3 regions of the Rhizobium sp. TRM96647 genome follow, and region 3 is predicted to be linked to each of the others. Evidence: predicted binding sites of a transcription regulator. Region 3 holds the regulator's gene; each other region holds the start of a gene.
What was found. Region 3 encodes PhoB, which activates phosphate uptake and scavenging genes when phosphate is short. Its sites were predicted from a motif close to TGTCATNNANCTGTCAT; they were not measured.
Positions count from the first base shown of each region.

Region 1: OCK02_RS18750 (esterase-like activity of phytase family protein) is a predicted target of PhoB. The motif match lies at 1,168-1,184, and genes of this name have one in related genera.
Region 2: OCK02_RS21625 (DUF47 domain-containing protein) is a predicted target of PhoB. The motif match lies at 2,137-2,153, and genes of this name have one in related genera.

Region 1 is NZ_JAOXHF010000011.1:87,505-90,779, reverse strand. It holds gene OCK02_RS18750 (esterase-like activity of phytase family protein) at 1-1,104, opposite strand, end outside; gene hupB (DNA-binding protein HupB) at 1,270-1,545, opposite strand; gene lon (endopeptidase La) at 1,756-3,275, opposite strand, start outside.
Region 2 is NZ_JAOXHF010000014.1:44,784-48,058, forward strand. It holds gene OCK02_RS21615 (transporter) at 1-309, opposite strand, end outside; gene OCK02_RS21620 (inorganic phosphate transporter) at 466-1,476, opposite strand; gene OCK02_RS21625 (DUF47 domain-containing protein) at 1,476-2,120, opposite strand; gene OCK02_RS21630 (D-amino-acid transaminase) at 2,355-3,215, opposite strand; gene OCK02_RS21635 (5-oxoprolinase subunit PxpA) at 3,221-3,275, opposite strand, start outside.
Region 3 is NZ_JAOXHF010000004.1:401,292-404,566, reverse strand. It holds gene OCK02_RS10510 (aspartate aminotransferase family protein) at 1-122, opposite strand, end outside; gene OCK02_RS10505 (GcrA family cell cycle regulator) at 546-1,064, shown strand; gene phoB (phosphate regulon transcriptional regulator PhoB) at 1,158-1,841, opposite strand; gene phoU (phosphate signaling complex protein PhoU) at 1,950-2,663, opposite strand; gene pstB (phosphate ABC transporter ATP-binding protein PstB) at 2,721-3,275, opposite strand, start outside.

The sequences.
Region 1 (3,275 bases), on a different contig from region 3:
GACGATCGATGCGCGCTCGGCGAGCACGAAGAAGAGGTTGTCTTCACCGAAAGTCGCAGCCTCGAGGCCTTCCGGCTCGACGCCCTTGGAATTGCGCTTGTCGGGGTAGTGGCCGATCGAAGCGATCGCGTATTCGAACGACGGGCCGCTTTCGTAGACGACCTTGCCGGTCGTGTCGAAGATGGTGAAGCCGCGGCTGCCGCCTTCCCAGTCGCCCTCGTTGGCCACGACCAGCCGGTCGTCGCCCAGCCACTTCACGGCGTCGGGCTCCCGCTTCTGGCCTTCCTTCTTGCCGGTAAAGGCAATCTTGCCGTCCCGCTTGGTGTCGATCTTGTCCAGGTCGACGGCGCCGGCGGGGAAGTGCGACTTCACCGTGCCGGTCTTGCCGTCGAGTATGACGATGTGGTTGTTCTCCTGCAGCGTCAGCGCAATCTCGTCGTTGCCGTTGAAGGAGACGAATTCCGGTTCGGGATCGTCGCCGGCGATATCGGCAAGCCCCGTCAGCGCGACGTGCTTGACGCTCGCGCAGTCCGGCGCGCCGTCCTTGAGCGAGACGAGCACCAGGTCGCCCGCCGGCATCTGCGGGATCGCGCCGTCGTTCACGTCCTCATCGCGCTCGTTCTCGATCGCAATGGCGGCGATCGTCCTGTCCTTGTTGAGCGCGATCGAATCCGGCTGACCGCCGAGGTCGCAGGTCGTCTCGATCGTCTTCGTGGCGATGTCGACGACCGCCAGGAAGCCCGACGGCTTGACGTAGCTCTCGCTGGTGTTGACGGCGACGAGCGCCTTGCCGCCGGCGACGCCGACCGAGGTCGGCTCGCCTTCGAAGGCGACGGTGCCGGCCGCCTTCGGCGCCTTCGCATCGGTGATGTCGATGAAGCCGATCGCCTTCAGCGGGCTGTCGGAATAGACGAGCGTGTTGCCGTCCTCGGTCGCCGCGATGATCTCGGAGGAGGTCGCAGTCTTCGGATCGGTGCCGTCCGGCAGGTTGTCGGCGACGGCAAAGGAAGCAATGCGATTGAAGACGGGCTCGGCCTGTGCCGCGGTCGCGACCGAGGCGGCCAGCACGGCTGCGAGGCCGGCAATGATGGAACGGGATTTCATCTGATCCTCCGGAGTGTGCGTCAAGGAATGCCGGGGTTTGTGGTCCCCGCCCGTTACAAGGCGATGACGATCAGATGACAGATTGACGACAGTCCACGGCAACGAAAAAGGGCCCGGAAAACCGGGCCCTTCCGTCGGCGCGAAGCCGAAATGATTGCCTAGGGATCAGCCGTTGACGGCGTCCTTCAGGCCCTTGCCGGCCGAGAACTTCGGCACGTTGCGGGCCGGAATGTCGATCTCTGCGCCGGTCGAAAGGTTGCGGCCCTTCGATGCTTCACGGCGCGAGACGGAGAAATTGCCGAAACCGACGAGGCGGACGTCGCCACCGCTCTTCAGTTCGCCCTGGATCGTCTCGAATACAGCATCGACAGCCGATGCGGCATCCGTCTTCGACAGGCCGGACTTCTCAGCGACTGCGGAGACGAGTTCGTTCTTGTTCATGTTTCCACCCCTTTCAATACGGTTCGAAACGACTCATGTACAAGTCGAGGGCAGAATACGCATCGACCTTTCCGCCGCAACCGGATTTCGTCCGTAAATGCTGATATTCCGGGCTTTTCACAGGCTTTTTCGACAGAAAAGAGGCCGGCATTGCTGCCGGCCTCCCGAAACTCCCCTCGATGGGGAGAATTTCTTCCTAGCTGTCGACCGTCAATGGGCCACCGCGGAGCCCGCTTCGTCGGTCGATTCGACCGCGACCGGCTTCGTTTCGGCGGCCGCCGCATCCCATTCGATCGGCTCGGGCGTGCGGACGAGCGCATGCCGGATCACCTCGCCCATGCGCGAGACCGGGATGATCTCCATGCTGTTCTTCACGTTGTCCGGAATGTCGGCCAGGTCCTTGGCGTTCTCTTCCGGGATCAGCACCTTCTTGATGCCGCCGCGAAGGGCCGCGAGCAGCTTTTCCTTCAGGCCACCGATCGGCAGCACGCGGCCGCGCAGCGTCACCTCGCCCGTCATCGCCACATCCTTCGAGACCGGGATGCCGGTCATGATGGAGACGATGGCGGTCGCCATGGCGATACCGGCCGACGGACCGTCCTTCGGCGTCGCACCTTCCGGCACGTGCACGTGGATGTCGGTCTTGTCGAAGCGCGGCGGCTCGATGCCGAAATCGATGGCGCGCGAGCGGACATAGGAGGCCGCCGCCGAAATCGATTCCTTCATGACGTCCTTCAGGTTGCCCGTGACCGTCATGCGGCCCTTGCCACCCGGCAGGCTCACGCCTTCGATCGTCAGCAGTTCGCCGCCGACCTCGGTCCAGGCCAGACCCGTGACCACGCCGACCTGGTCGTCGCGTTCAGCTTCGCCGTGGCGGAAGCGCGGAACGCCCAGGAAGTCGTGGATGTTGTCAGCCGTCACCTCGACCTTGGTCGTCTTGCCCTTGATGATCTCGGTGACCGCCTTGCGGGCGAGTTTCATCAGTTCGCGCTCGAAGTTACGGACACCGGCCTCGCGGGTGTACTGCTGGATCACCGCCATCAGCGCGCCGTCGGTCACGGAGAATTCCTTCTCCTGCAGCGCATGATCGCGGATCGCCTTCGGCAGCAGGTGACGCTTGGCGATCTCCCGCTTCTCGTCCTCGGTGTAGCCGGCGATGCGGATCACCTCCATGCGGTCCATCAGGGGCGCCGGGATGTTCAACGTGTTCGCCGTCGTCACGAACATCACGTTCGACAGGTCGTATTCGACCTCGAGGTAATGGTCCATGAAGGTCGAGTTCTGTTCCGGATCGAGCACCTCGAGCAGGGCCGAGGACGGATCGCCGCGGAAATCCATGCCCATCTTGTCGATCTCGTCGAGCAGGAAGAGCGGGTTGGACTTCTTCGCCTTCTTCATCGACTGGATGACCTTGCCGGGCATCGAGCCGATATAGGTGCGGCGGTGACCGCGGATCTCGGCCTCGTCGCGCACGCCGCCGAGCGCCATGCGGACATATTCACGGCCCGTCGCCTTGGCGATCGACTTCGCAAGCGAGGTCTTGCCGACGCCGGGAGGACCGACGAGGCACAGGATCGGGCCCTTGATCTTGGTGGACCGGGCCTGCACGGCGAGATACTCGACGATGCGCTCCTTGACCTTGTCCAGGCCGAAATGGTCCTCGTCGAGGATCTTCTCGGCGTTGTTGAGGTCGGTCTTGATCTTCGACTTCTTGTTCCAGGGAATACCGG
Region 2 (3,275 bases), on a different contig from region 3:
GGGTCCGGGTTGCTTGGGAGAGAAGAACAGGCTCTGGGTGATATCGCCGAGCCCGAACTGGTGGCCCGACGGACCGGCGATGTCATCCTGCCAGATGACCGGCATGATGGTCCGGGAGATGAGGTTCCAGTCATCGTTCAGCGATATGGGGACGACGGGCTGAATGTTCAGCGTCTCCCGGTTCCCGTCTTCCGGACCGAAGCCACGGTCGTAGTTGAACTGGAACGGTACGCTGATCATCGACGCGACGGGATTGGACAGCTTCTTCGCCAGGTCGGCACTGCTCTCCTGCGCGACCGCGGCGTTCATGAGAGCACAACTCACGCTGAGAAGGGCGGTCACCCGCATCATTCCGCCTGCCATGCTCGTCCCCCGAAAAGCAGCCGCGAATCCTCTTCCGCAAGGGAGGGTGCACGCAAAGCCGGAGGCTGGCAAGCGCCGTGATTGGAAATCGACGAGCCGGCTTCAGTGGCCACCAAAGAGGTTGACGGCCCAATAGGTCAATGCCGACACGAGTGCCGCCGCCGGCAGGGTCACGAACCACGCGATCACGATATTGCCCGCAAGCCCCCAGCGCACCGCCGAGACGCGCCGCGCCGCGCCGACGCCGATGATCGCGCCGGTGATGGTGTGCGTGGTCGAGACGGGAATACCGAGCCAGGTGGCTGCGAACAGTGTGATCGCACCGCCCGTCTCCGCGCAGAAACCCTGCATCGGGTTGAGCCGGGTGATCTTCGAGCCCATCGTGTGGACGATGCGCCAGCCGCCGAAGAGCGTGCCCAGTGCGATTGCCGCCTGGCAGGTGATGACGACCCAGAATGGAACGTAGAATTCTGAACCGAGGTGGCCCTGCGAATAGAGAAGAACCGCGATGATACCCATGGTTTTCTGCGCATCGTTGCCGCCATGGCCGAGAGAATAGAGCGAGGCGGAAATGAACTGCAGCCCGCGGAAAGCCTTGTCGACGGCGAACGGCGTCTGCCGCACGCAGACCCAGGAAACGATCAGGACCAGCATCAGCGCAAGGAAAAAGCCGATTGCCGGCGACATGAAGATGGCACCTACCGTCTTCAGCACGCCAGAGAGCACGATCGAATCGAAGCCGCTCCGTGCCAGCCCCGCGCCGACGAGCCCGCCGATCAGCGCATGCGAGGAACTGGAGGGAATTCCGAACAGCCAAGTGACGACGTTCCAGATGATCGCGCCCATGAGTGCCGCAAAGATCACCGCCGGCGAAATGATTGCCGGATCGATGATCCCCCTGCCGATCGTCTCGGCCACATGCAGGCCGAAGAATAGGAAAGCGATGAAATTGAAGAACGCGGCCCACATCACCGCAAATTGCGGCCGCAGCACCCGCGTCGAGACGATCGTGGCGATCGAGTTCGCCGCATCGTGCAACCCGTTCAGGAAATCGAACAGGAGCGCGATGCCGATGAGCGCCACCAGCAGCGGAAAGGCAAGCGTCGCGTCCATCAGACGTTCTCGATCACGATGCCGCTGATTTCGTTCGCCACGTCTTCGAAGCGGTCGACCACCTTCTCCAGTTCGCCATAGAGCTCGCTGCCGATCATGTAGGCCATCGGGTCGGAGGCGCCGTGGCGCTGGAACAGGTCCTTCAGGCCCTTCTCGTGCAATTCGTCTGCGCGGCCCTCGATGCGCATCACCTCCTCGGCGATCGAATTCAGGCGCGTCGCGTTGGTGCCGATCTTGTGGAGCAGCGGCACGGCCTCGGCCACGAGGCGGGCGGCCTTCACGACGATCACGCCCATTTCCTGCATGCCGGGGTCGAAACTCTTCTGCTCGAACAGGCGGATCGTCTTGACCACCTTGTGCATCATATCGATTGCGTCGTCGAGCGACTGGATCAGGTCCTTGATGTCGCCGCGATCGAAGGGGGTGATGAAGCTCTTGCGCACGGCAAGCAACACGTCGGCCGTGATGCGATCGGCCTTGTCTTCCAGTTCGACGATCCGGCTGCAGTGCTGTTCCAGGGTCGGACCGCCCGCCAGAACCTTCTCAAGCGCCTCCGCCGCCTCGACCACCGTCAGCGCGTGTGCGTCGAAGAGGTCGAAGAAACGGTCTTCCCGGGGCATCAGGGCGCGAAACCAGCTCAGCACGATCGTTTTCCCATATATGACAGTTTTGTGACAGCCCATAACGGGTTGCGGCCGCGATGAAAAGGTGCGGACGAGCGGATATCACCGGCTTGCTTGCGCTAGGCCACACAATTCACCTTCCATTCGCAACTTCCATGGCGTTCTCGGAGCGTCGGGCCGGTCTTCAGGCTGATCGGCGTCGTGCCGGCGACGACAAGCGAAGGGGTGCCAGCCGGCCGGAGGATGACGTCGGCCTCAGATGGCGCTGGCGAGCTTCTCGGCGATGTAGAGTTCGCGCAACCGGGCGGAGACCGGACCCGGGACGCCGCTGCCGACGGGCTGACCGTCGATCTTCGTCACCGGAAGCACGAAGCTCGTGGCCGAGGTGATGAAGGCCTCCGCCGCGTCCATGGCCTCTTTCGGCGTGAACGGGCGCACGTCGACGGGAATGCCGGCCCGTCGCGCCAGGTCCAGCGTGCTGGCCCGGGTGATGCCGTGGAGGATCGCCTGCGACAGTTGCCGGGTGACGAGCGTGCCGTCCTTCGTCACGATATGGGCACTCGCGGACGTCGCCTCGGTGACGAAGCCGTCCTCGACGAGCCAGGCATCGTCCGCGCCGAGCCTTGCGGCCTCCATCTTGGCCATGGAGGGATAGAGCAGTTGCACCGTCTTGATGTCCCGCCGCGCCCAGCGCAGATCGGGCTGCATCGCCACCGATATTCCCGTCTTCACCTTGGGATTGTCGACAACTGCCTTGGCCTGCGTGAACAGGACCAGCGTCGGCGCCGCGTCCTGCGGATAGGCAAAGTCGCGGTCGGCAACCCCGCGCGAGATCTGCAGATAGATCAGTCCTTCCTGCAGGTCGTTGCGGCGAACGATCTCGCGATGCACAGCCAGAAGCGCCTCGGGGCTGAGGGGACACGGCATGGCCAGTTCCTCCGTCGACCGCTGCAGGCGGGCCGCGTGCCCGGCATATTCGATGAGCTTGCCGCCGATCACCGCCGTCACTTCGTAGATCGCATCCGCAAAGAGGAAGCCACGGTCGAAGATGGAGATCCTGGCGTCTGCTTCGGGGATCCAGGCGCCGTTCAGGTAGACGATACGGGTCACGCGCATTTCCTCTATTGGAGATCGGGCTTCTTGAACGCGGAGAATTCGATCCCGGCGGCAGCAAGG
Region 3 (3,275 bases):
ACGCCGGCTGCGAAATCGAGATAGCGCGAGCCGTCTTCCGCGATCAGCCAGACGCCCTCGCCGCGCTCGAAGCGCAGCGGCGCACGCAGATAGGTCTCGTAGAGCGGCGTGGCATCAGCCATGGCGCGTATCTCCCTCGCAGCGGATGCGGAAACGGATTCCGGATCTTTCCAGTGCGGAAAAATCGAAAATGCCGCCTCACGGCGGCGGGCGCACTATCAGCATTTCAGGGCTTATTGTCAACAAACGGCGAGGCGACGAAATCCGCCTCGATATGCCCTTGCGTGAGGTTTCGGATCGCGCGGAGAAGTGTCGCAAGTGAGTCACACCCGGCGAGCAAGTTGGGGAAAACCGGAAAATCGATTCGGGCGGATTCCGGCGACTCTTGTCACAGAGTCCCCCTGTCGGTAGGTTAAAACTCAATTGCTAGACTGCATGCGGCGGAACTAGTCACCAACAGTATCAGAGCATTTCGCGCTGCGGAGAAATCCGGGCAGCGCCGAGGGATTCTCGGCAACGAACGCTGAAACGAGGAGATGACGGAGATGAACTGGACGGACGAGAGGGTCGAGAAGCTGAAGAAGCTCTGGTCCGAAGGACTGAGCGCCAGCCAGATCGCGGCACAGCTCGGCGGCGTCAGCCGCAATGCGGTTATCGGCAAGGTCCACCGTCTCGCCCTGCCCGGCCGGGCCAAGTCCGGCGGCGCGCCGACGGCGGCCCGCGCCAAGCGCCCGGCTTCGGCACCGCGTCCTGCGAACTTCGCTCCGCGCGTCGCCACCCGCACGATCGCCCGTCCGACCGGCGCCGTCGTCACCAAGGAAGAGGTCGCCTTCGAGTATGACGAAGAGCCGATCACCCGGGTCGTCGCCAACGTCGTCGTGCCGATGTCGCGCCGCCTCGAGCTGACGCAACTGACCGAGCGTACCTGCAAGTGGCCGAACGGCGACCCGCTGAAGGACGACTTCCACTTCTGCGGCAACGAATCCCCGGACAATTCCCCCTACTGCACCTACCACCAGCGGCTCGCCTACCAGCCCTCGGCAGAGCGCCGCCGGGCACGCTGAGCGAGGGCTCCGTGTGCCACAGGATACGGAACAACGAAAAACGGGCCTTCGACGGGCCCGTTTTTCGTTGTCGCAATGACCGTCCGCCCGATTTCAGGCTTCCAGCGAATAGCCTGCGCCACGCACCGTGCGGATGACGTCGTTCATGTTGGAGAAGTTCAGCGCCTTGCGCAGGCGGCCGACATGGACGTCGACGGTTCGTTCGTCGACATAGATGTCGTGACCCCAGACACCATCCAGAAGCTGCGAGCGGGAGAAGACGCGGGCGGGGGACGACATCAGGAACTCCAGCAGACGGAATTCCGTCGGCCCCAACCGCACCTCGCGCGAGCGGCGGTGGACGCGATGGGTCTCGCGGTCGAGTTCGATATCGCCGCACTTGAGGAGCGTCGAGACGACCTCTGGCCGGGCGCGCCGCAGCATCGCCTTGACCCGCGCCATCAGTTCGGGCGTCGAGAAGGGCTTGACCACGTAATCGTCCGCGCCGGTGGCGAGCCCGCGAACGCGCTCGCTCTCCTCGCCGCGCGCCGTCAGCATGATGATCGGCAACCGCTCGGTCTCCGAGCGCTGGCGCAGACGCCGGCAGAGTTCAATGCCGGAGACGCCGGGCAGCATCCAGTCGAGGATCAGAAGATCGGGCTGGCGCTCCTGCAGGCGGATCTCCGCCTCGTCGCCGCGCAGGATCGTATCGACCTCGAAGCCCTCGGCCTCGAGGTTGTAGCGCAGGAGGACGCTCAGCGCCTCCTCGTCTTCGACCACGGTAATCTTTGGAACCATGCCTTGCTCACTCCTGGGCCATGCTCATTCCTGGTCCGAGCGGCCCACCTGCGACCACCCCGGACCGCCATGTGACCGCCGCGTCGATCGGCGGGCGGTTCGACGACATCATTCCTCGATGGCACCCACAGACGTGGTGTGGTCGTCCTTCGGACGTTCGCCTTCCGGCTGCGAGCCGGTCGCCATGTAGAAGATCGTCTCGGCGATGTTGGTCGCATGGTCGCCGATGCGCTCGATGTTCTTGGCGCAGAAGAGCAGATGCGTGCAGGGCGTGATGTTGCGCGGATCTTCCATCATGTAGGTCAGAAGTTCGCGGAACAGCGAGGTGTAGATCGCATCGATCTCGTCGTCGCGCTCACGGATCTCCTTGGCCTTCTCGATGTTGCGCGAGGCATAGACGTCGAGGACTTCCTTGAGCTGCATCAGCGCCAGTTCGGCCAGGTGTTCGAGGCCGCGGGCGAGGTTGCGCGGAATGCCGGAACCCTGCACCGAGACGACGCGCTTGGCTGTGTTCTTGCCGAGGTCGCCGACGCGCTCGAGTTCGGCGGCGATGCGGATCGCCCCCATGATCTCGCGCAGGTCGGCCGCCATCGGCTGGCGCTTGGCGATCGTGACGATCGCCTTCTCGTTGATCTGCCGTTCGGCGGTGTCGAGGATGACGTCCTCGGAGATCACCTTCTGCGCCAGCGCCACGTTGGTGTTGACCAGCGCGCGCACGCTGTCGCCCACCATCTGCTCGGCCGTGCCCCCCATCTCGGAGATGCGGCGGGTGAGATATTTCAGCTCTTCATCGTAGATCGAAACGATATGGGTCGGTGTCATGTTTCTTGTTCCTCAACTGGCGCAGGCGCCATGGTCTTTTGCCGGCGACGGCAGGCGTCAGCCGAAGCGACCCATGATGTAGTCCTGCGTACGCTGGTCGTCCGGATTGGTGAACATCTTGTCGGTGTCGTTCTCCTCGACGAGGTTGCCGAGGTGGAACATGGCGGTGCGCTGCGAGACGCGCGCGGCCTGCTGCATCGAGTGGGTGACGATGACGATCGTGAAGTTCGTCCGCAGTTCGTGGATCAGTTCCTCCACCTTGGCGGTGGCGATCGGATCGAGCGCCGAGCAGGGCTCGTCCATCAGGATCACTTCCGGGCTGACGGCGACGGCGCGGGCGATGCACAGACGCTGCTGCTGGCCGCCCGAAAGGCCCGTGCCGCCCTCCTGCAGGCGATCCTTGACCTCGTTCCAGAGGCCCGCCTTCTGCAGGCTCTGCTCTACCACCTGGTCGAGTTCGGCCTTGGACTTCGCCAGTCCGTGGATCCGCGGGCCATAGGCCACGTTCTCGTAGATCGACTTCGGGAACGGGTTCGGCTTCTGGAACACCATGCCGACGCGGGCGCGCAGTTCGACCACGTCGATCGACGGATCGTAGACGTCTTCGCCGTC